Regions from separate parts of the Mesorhizobium sp. M4A.F.Ca.ET.050.02.1.1 genome, predicted to be linked through region 1. Evidence: predicted binding sites of a transcription regulator. Region 1 holds the regulator's gene; the other holds the start of a gene.

Region 1 (4,291 bases):
CGGCCCCAACAGGATTCCCAGGCCGGCTCAATCAGGACCGGCCGTCGCCATAGGTGACGCGCCAGATGGTGCCGTTGCCGTCCTCGGTGAGGATCAGCGCGCCGTCCTTCGCGACAGTGACGCCGACCGGCCGGCCCCAGACATCGTCGTCGGAGATGACGAAGCCGGTGGCGAAATCCTCATACGCGCCGGTCGGCTTGCCATCCTCAAATTTCAGCCGCACCACCTTGTAGCCGGTGCGCACGCCGCGGTTCCAGGAGCCGTGCAGGGCGACGAAGGCATCGCCCTGATACTCGGCCGGGAAGCTCTTTTTGTCATAGAAGGCGATGCTGAGCGGCGCCGAATGCGCCTGCATCAGCACGTCGGGAACAGTGACCTTGCCAGCAAGGTCGGGGCGCGCGCCCTTGTGGCGCGGGTCCTCGTTGGCGCCGATGTAATACCAGGGCCAGCCATAGAAGCCGCCTTGCCTGACCGTCGTCGCATATTCGAATGGCACGTTGTCGCCGAGCCCGTCGCGCTCGTTGACGAGGCACCAGAGCGCGCCTGTCTGAGGCTGCACCGTCATGCCGGAGCAGTTGCGCAGGCCGGTGGCGAAGCTGCGCCGGTTCCTGCCGTCCGGATCGAAGGCCAGAACGTCGGCGCGCCCTTCCTCCGGTCCCCAGCTCGCGCCGAGCGGTGCCGACGCCGCCCATTGCGCGAGCCCGCCTTCCGGCTCGGCGCCGATGTCCTCGGCGACGTTGGAGCCCGATCCGACCGATAGGTAGAGCGTCTTGCCATCAGGCGAAAAGATGATGTCGCGCGTCCAGTGATGGCTGGAGGGGATGTCCGGGACGATGGTTTCCGGCTTGCCCTGCGCCTTCAGGTCACCTTCGCGGTAGGCGAAGCGCACGACGCTGTTGCTGTTGGCGACATAGACCCATTGCGGCCTGTCGCCCGACGGGTAGAAGGCGATGCCATAGGGCCGGGTCAACCCTTCGGCGAAAATGGCTTGCTGCGCCGGCCTCGCGCCGCCCTCGGCGAGGCGATAGACGCGGATCTGGTTGGCCTTGCTGTCGGCGACAAACAGGTCGCCATTGGGTGCCACGCGTACGACGCGTGGATTGTCGATGCCGGAAGCAACGAGTTCGATGGAGAAGCCGGGCGGTAGAAGCGGCTTGACCCCTTCGGGACGATCGCCAACGCCCGGGCCGTTCGATGACGAGCGGGTGCGGTAGGGCGCCGGCAGGTCCTGCGGCTTGATCAGCCGGCGCACTCCCGGACGGTCGGCCTTCCAGTCGCCGAAAGCCTTGCTGCCGGTCAGCACCGGCTGGTCCGCAAGCGCTGCGGTGGCGACGAGCATGGCAGCTCCCGCAAGACTGGCAAACCGGATCATACCGTCCTCCAGGGTTGGTTTGGCCATGGGCAGTCAAGGCCAGGTACGGGACAAACGGAAAAATCAGACCGGCGTTCCGCAACGAAGGGGGCACAGGTGAACTTAAGGGTGGTAGTGGGTGCTCAGCTGCCTTCCGCATAGAAATCATCGTCCAGGCGCCTTTCCAACGCGACCAGATCGGCCGGCAGCGGCAGGCCCATGGCGCGCAATTCCTGCAACTTCTCGCGCAGCTGCTCCCGTATCTCGTGCTGGTCCTCGGGCTGGTTGACCATTTCCTCGAGCAGCAGGCTGATCTGGGCCTTGAGCGATTCCAGCGCCATTTTTCTTCTCCTCCACTGCCTAGGTGTACTGAGATCCGGTCAGGCCGGGTCGAAAATGGTGGTCTCCGAGAACCGGAGCGGAGCGTACTTGAAGTACGTGAGCACCGGAAGCGCGGGAGATCGCCATTTGCAGGCCGGCCTCACACCTAACGCAGCATGCGCGAAATGAGCTGCGCCGTATAGTCGACCATCGGCACGATGCGGGCATAGTTAAGCCGCGTCGGACCGATGACGCCGAGTGCGCCGACGACACGGGCGTCCTTGTCGCGATAGGGCGCCACGACCAGCGACGAGCCGGACAGCGAAAACAGCTTGTTTTCCGAGCCGATGAAGATGCGCACGCCGGGCCCTTCCTCGGCGAGGTCGAGCAGTTGCAGCAGCCCGTCCTGCGTCTCCAGATCCTCGAACAGATGGCGCAGCAATTCGATGTCGGCCTGGGCGGTGACGTTTTCGAGCAGGTTGGCGCGGCCGCGCACGATGAGCCGTGCCGGCAGGCCGCTTTCGGCGCCAGCCCAGACCGCCAGGCCCTTTTCGACCAGGTCCTGCGACAGCGTGTCGAGGGCGGCCCTGGTCTCGTCCTTGATGCGGGCGATCTCGACGCGCGCCTCGGCCAGTGTGCGGCCCCGGATATGGGCGTTGAGGAAGTTGGAGGCCTCGTGCAGCTGCGACACGGTGGTGCCGGCGGGCAGGTCGACGACGCGGTTCTCGACGTCGCCGTTCTGCGACACCAGCACGGCCAGCGCCTTGGTGGGTTCCAGCTGGATGAACTCGATGTGCTTCAGCGCCACCTCGTTTTTGGCGGCGAGCACCAGGCCGGCGCCGCGCGACATGCCCGACAGCATCTGGCTGGCCTCGGTCAGCATATGCTCCAGCGTGGCGCCCGAGCCGGAGGCGCGCACCTGCGCTTCGATGATGCGGCGCTCCTCGTCGGAGAGGTCGCCAAGCTCCATAAAGGCGTCGACGAAGAAGCGCAGGCCGGTCTGCGTCGGCAAACGGCCGGCCGAGATATGCGGGGCATAGATCAGGCCGAGATGCTCGAGATCGCTCATCACGTTGCGGATGGTGGCCGGCGACAGCGAAGAGGGCAGGATGCGCGACAGGCTGCGCGAGCCGACCGGCTCGCCATCCCTGAGATAGGATTCGACGATGCGCCGGAAGATATCGCGCGAGCGCATATCAAGCGACTGGAGCGCGGGCGACTGCGATGCCGGATCGACTGCCTTGGTCATTCGAGCCAAAACCTCCTGCTCAAATATAGACTTAGGCCGTGCCCGCGCAACCCGGTCCATTTTCCTTTGCGCCATGCGCCGCATGCGTCTACAAGCCGCCAACGAATCCTTGAAAACCAAAAGAAAGAAGAAAGAGGCCTCGATGCGCCCCTCCAAACGCCAAGCCGACGAAATGCGCGCCATCTCCTTCGAGCGCGGCGTCTCCAAGCACGCCGAGGGTTCGTGCCTCGTGAAGTTCGGCGACACGCATGTTCTGTGCACGGCAAGCCTGGAGGAAAAAGTGCCGGCCTGGATGCGCAATTCCGGCAAGGGCTGGGTGACGGCCGAGTACGGCATGCTGCCGCGTTCGACCGGCGAGCGCATGCGGCGCGAGGCTTCAACCGGCAAGCAGGGCGGCCGCACGCTGGAAATCCAGCGGCTGATCGGCCGTTCCTTGCGCGCCGTGGTCGACCTGCAGGCGTTGGGCGAGCAGCAGATCACTGTCGACTGCGACGTGATCCAGGCCGATGGCGGCACCCGTACCGCCTCGATCACCGGCGGCTGGGTGGCGCTCCATGACTGCCTGCGCTGGATGGAGGCGCGGCAGATGGCCAGCGTCGCCAAGGTGCTGAAGGACCATGTCGCGGCGATCTCCTGCGGCATCCATGACGGCCAGCCGGTCCTCGACCTCGACTATCTCGAGGATTCCTCGGCCGGCACCGACGCCAATTTCGTCATGACCGGCAAGGGCGGTATCGTCGAGATCCAGGGCACGGCGGAAGGCGAGCCGTTCTCGGAGGAGCAGTTCGCGTCGCTGATGGGCCTCGCCAAGAAAGGCATTTCGCGCTTGGTCAGCCTGCAGCAGATGGCGGTGGCGTAGGTTTCGAATGCCGAGCCTGGGCACCCCCCTCTGGCCTGCCGGCCATCTCCCCCTCAAGGGGGGAGATTGGATATACGGCCGGCCTTCGCCAATTATCGGCGGTGCAAGGGGTGCAGCGGCACGAGAACTGCCAATCTCCCCCCTTGAGGGGGAGATGGCCGGCAGGCCAGAGGGGGGTGCCTCGTGACACCCTCGGCAATTTTGGAATCAGCGCTCTACGTCACCGACCTACACGCTGCCGAGCAATTCTATGCCGACGTGCTCGGCCTCGACCTGATCGGCAGGGTCGAAGGCCGCCACGTCTTCTTCCGCTGCGGGACGGGCGTGCTGCTGCTGTTCAACGCCGAGGCGACCAAGATCCCGCCGGCACCCGATGCCAGGCTGAAGGTGCCGCCGCATGGCACAGTGGGCGAGGGCCATCTTTGCTTTGCCGCGAGCGCGGAGGAGATTGCCGGTTGGCGCCAGCACCTCGCGGCGAAAGATGTCGCCATCGAAAGCGACTTCGAATGGC
Region 2 (4,291 bases), on a different contig from region 1:
GGTGGAACGAGACCGTCTATTCCGCCTTCCGCGAGAGCGGCACGATATTCTGTTCCTGCAGCGGTCCACGGCTTCCGGACGTTCTGGTTCGCACAGCCAACGATATTTACCTCCGAATGCACGGTCCGGAGCGCTGGTACAGGCACGACTATTCCGAAGGCGAGTTAGCCGAATGGGCCGAGAGGATCAAGAACAGCGGCGCGCGGAGAGCCTGGGTTTATTTCAACAACGACTATGAAAGCTTTGCGCCCTGCAACGCTTTGACCATGCGCCGGCTGCTCGATCAAACAGGCTTCGATCAAGCTCCGTCCGAAGTGGATGTTCCCGTGGCGGCTCCCTCATCATAGTATGAAATCCGCGTCCGATGAATCCGCCAACAAAGCGCTAGCTTCTGGGGCTCGGCATGGTGTCCGAAAGTTTGCGAGCGGCCAGAAACATTATCGTGTACGCGGCTTTTCGCCGGTCCCACCCCGCAGCGGCGGTTCTGTCGAGCAAATCGTCTAGAACCGGGTCGAGCGCGACCTTCAGTTCCGCTTCGTAGTTCAGATCGGTGGCCGCGTGTGACGGCGGCGGAATCACGTTGAAGTTCGTCACGTTCATGGCTTTATCCATTTGTCAGGTGCCCGCGCCTCATGGGCGCGGACACCGCCGTTTCTCGTCAGAAATCCATGCCGCCACTCGGCATTGCCGGCACCGCGGGTTCCTTCTTCGGCTTCTCGGCAACCATCGCTTCCGTCGTCACCAACAGGCCGGCAACCGATGCCGCATCCTGAAGTGCGGTCCGCACCACCTTCACCGGATCGATGACGCCCTCGTTGTAGAGGTCGCCAAACGCGTTGGTCTGTGCGTTCCAGCCCCAGCCGAATTCCGGCCTCTCGCGTAGCTTGCCTACGATGATCGATCCTTCCGCGCCGGCATTCTCGGCGATCTGTCGCACGGGCGCTTCGATCGCCCGGCGCACGATCTCGATACCGTGCTTCTGGTCCTCATTCTCGGCCTGAACCCTGTCCAGTGCCTTGGCCGCACGCAGAAGCGCTACGCCGCCACCCGGTAATACGCCTTCCTCGACCGCAGCGCGCGTCGCATGCATGGCATCGTCTACGCGGTCCTTGCGCTCCTTGACCTCGACCTCGGTCGAGCCGCCGACCCGGATGACGGCGACACCGCCGGCGAGCTTGGCTAGCCGCTCCTGCAGCTTTTCCTTATCGTAATTGGAGGTCGTCTCCTCAATCTGCGCCTTGATCTGGCTAGCGCGGCTCTGGATTTCGCTCTTCGAGCCGGCCCCGTCGACGATGGTGGTGTTCTCCTTTTCGATCACCACCTTCTTGGCGCGGCCGAGCATCGCCAGCGTGACATTCTCAAGCTTGATGCCAAGATCTTCCGAGATCGCGGTCCCGCCGGTGAGGATGGCAATATCCTCCAGCATCGCCTTGCGACGATCCCCAAAGCCGGGCGCCTTGACGGCAGCGACCTTCAGGCCACCGCGCAGCTTGTTGACGACCAGTGTCGCCAACGCTTCGCCCTCCACATCCTCGGCGATGATCAGCAGCGGCTTGGATGACTGAACGACAGCCTCCAGCACCGGGAGCAGTGCCTGCAGATTAGACAGCTTCTTTTCGTGTATAAGCACATAGGGCTCTTCCAACTCGACACGCATCTTGTCCTGGTTGGTGATAAAATACGGGCTGAGATAGCCACGGTCGAACTGCATGCCTTCGACGACTTCGAGTTCGGTCTCGGCGGTCTTGGCTTCCTCGACCGTGATGACGCCCTCATTGCCGACCTTTTGCATGGCTTCCGCAAGGAAGCGGCCGATCTCGGCGTCGCCATTAGCCGATATCGTACCAACCTGGGCGATCTCGTCATTTTTGGTGATCTTGCGGGCATTGGTCTTCAGCTCAACCACGATGGCTTCGACGGCCTTGTCGATGCCGCGCTTCAGGTCCATCGGGTTCATGCCCGATGCAACCGCCTTGGCGCCTTCGCGAACGATCGCCTGGGCAAGCACGGTCGCGGTGGTGGTGCCGTCGCCGGCGATGTCGTTGGTTTTCGAGGCAACCTCGCGGACCATCTGCGCGCCCATGTTCTCGAACTTGTCCTCAAGCTCGATTTCCTTGGCGACGGTGACGCCGTCCTTAGTGATGCGCGGGGCGCCGAACGACTTGTCGATGACGACGTTGCGGCCCTTGGGGCCGAGGGTCACCTTCACCGCGTCCGCGAGGATGTTGACGCCGCGCAGCAAGCGCTCGCGGGCATCGGAATGAAATTTGACTTCCTTGGCAGCCATTGGATCACTCCTTGTCTGGGCAGTTTTCATTGACTTATTGAGGGTTCTATCGAAGCCCCGGTCAGGCGGCCTTCTTGACCGCCGCAGCATTCTCGATCACGCCCATCACGTCGCTTTCCTTCATGATGAGCAGGTCCTCGCCGTTGAGCTTGATTTCAGTGCCAGACCACTTGCCGAACAGAATGCGATCGCCCGCCTTGACGTCGAGAGGCGTGAGCTTGCCGCTCTCATCTCGCGAACCAGGTCCGACGGCGATGACCTCGCCCTCCTGCGGCTTCTCCTTGGCGGTGTCGGGGATGATGATGCCACCGGCCGTTTTTTCATCGGCCTCGATGCGGCGGACCAGGATACGGTCATGCAATGGACGGAACGCCATATCGTTCTCCTTCTGGACAAACAGATTTTTGAGGTTCCTCCACACCGGACCGGCAATATCGGATCGGTGCGGGGTGCGGCGACCCTCGCGGGCATCGCGCGCATATCGAGCTAGTTCTGCGACTTTTCGGTTTCAAGAGGTTCGGCAGAATTTTTTGGCACTCGCACCAATCGAGTGCTAGTGCCATGAAAACATGTGGCTAATTTGGATTACAGCCGCGCATTCCCGCTTGAATTTTCCCGACGAAGGAACAAGATAGTCCGAGCCTTCGCCGCCGGCGATGGCCTCAAAACAGGAGTCTGACAAAGGAGCTTTTGGAAAGACGGAGGACCACGATGGACCGACACAATCCCAAGCCGATCATTCCTTCTCTTGTTCCCGAAACATCCGACCTCGCGCTCGACCGTTTGTTGTCGCCGGCGCGCCATTTCACCCATCCAGACGACGTCCTTAAGGAGGATACGCTCGACATTCAGGAGAAGCGGGCGATCCTCTCGTCCTGGGCCTCGGATGCCTGCGCGGTGGAATCCGTTCCGACGCTGCGCCGACCGCCGGGAGCCGAGCAGACGATCTCCTTCGATCAGATCGTGGATGCCCTATGCCGGTTGGACGACGCAAACCGCCCGATCCCGGCTGAGAGTGGCCACAGGCACATGTCTGACCGCCTGGACGCCTGATGTCGCAAGTCAAGGAGACGCATATGGTCACTGCGGTCAGCAGGGAATTCCGCCTGCAGATGGAAGGCTAGGGCCTGACCACGGCCGAAATCCACTACCATTTTCCTGACCACCCGAGCCTGCTCCAGCTCTATGTCTGGCAGGAATACGATCTTGCGCCGAACTTCCCGGAGCTGAAAGGCTTTCTCGACTATTGGGAAAGCGAGCTGGACGGCGCGCTGCACTCCGTGCGCGTCGCCCACCACCGGCTGATCAAGCCGTCGGAATGGCGCGCCGTCGACGGGGTCATTGCCATCCAATGAAGCTCATCTCGGGCCGCAGGGCGCCGATCATCCGTGGTTGGCTTGACTTGCGAGGAGCGCGCGCTGCCGGCAGAACCAACCCAGCCCGCCTTGCCGCCCTGAGGAAGGCCTTGTGCGCATCGCGTGCGCTGCGCCATCCGTCCAGCGCGTCACGGCAGGTGCGCGCGGCAGCACGCCAACTCCCTCCGCGCGCCCAATGGGGCCACTGCTGGTCCAGGCATTCCAGTGCCTCGAAGCTGCTGGCGACCTTGCGCGAGGCGGGGGAAAATTCCAGGGTAACAGGTTCGGGAAAACGAACGTCGTTCATCACTTCCTCCGTTTTTGATGTCTTTTGCCAGCAAGCAATCGCCCTGCTCGTAACGCCAAGACGTGGAGCTCTTGCCGCATCGGAGCGCTCAATCGTCCTCGTCGGCATCAAGGAGGTCGATCAGTTCGGCAACGCGCGTGCCCGGCAGCGGCCGTCCTTCGCCCATCAGCGCCTCGTCGCCGTTGAGCCAGCCCCAGGCCTCACTGAGTTCCTCGAACGAGGCGCCGGTGGACAGGATATCGGCGATGAGCGTTTCGTCGATCGGCCCAAGGACCGAGACAACGTCCTTACGTGTCATTACTCATCGTTTCCTCCGTCCATGCCCGGAAACGGACGCCACCA

The links. The regulator HrcA, encoded in region 1, represses chaperone genes, less so after heat shock. The targets are predictions, from matches to a motif close to GTTAGCACTCNCNNNNNGNGAGTGCTAAC.
Region 2: EOA33_RS03410 (co-chaperone GroES) is a predicted target of HrcA. The motif match lies at 2,817-2,845, and genes of this name have one in related genera.

The regions. Positions count from the first base shown of each region.
Region 1 covers NZ_RZSG01000023.1:7,009-11,299, reverse strand. The annotation lists gene EOA33_RS03680 (sorbosone dehydrogenase family protein) at 32-1,372, opposite strand; gene EOA33_RS03675 (hypothetical protein) at 1,495-1,692, opposite strand; gene hrcA (heat-inducible transcriptional repressor HrcA) at 1,839-2,921, opposite strand; gene rph (ribonuclease PH) at 3,064-3,780, shown strand; gene EOA33_RS03655 (VOC family protein) at 3,964-4,291, shown strand, end outside.
Region 2 covers NZ_RZSG01000021.1:10,629-14,919, reverse strand. The annotation lists gene EOA33_RS03425 (DUF72 domain-containing protein) at 1-347, shown strand, start outside; gene EOA33_RS03420 (hypothetical protein) at 385-600, opposite strand; gene groL (chaperonin GroEL) at 659-2,287, opposite strand; gene EOA33_RS03410 (co-chaperone GroES) at 2,349-2,663, opposite strand; gene EOA33_RS03405 (hypothetical protein) at 2,999-3,340, shown strand; gene EOA33_RS03400 (usg protein) at 3,415-3,642, shown strand; gene EOA33_RS03395 (DUF982 domain-containing protein) at 3,626-3,949, opposite strand; gene EOA33_RS03390 (hypothetical protein) at 4,038-4,247, opposite strand.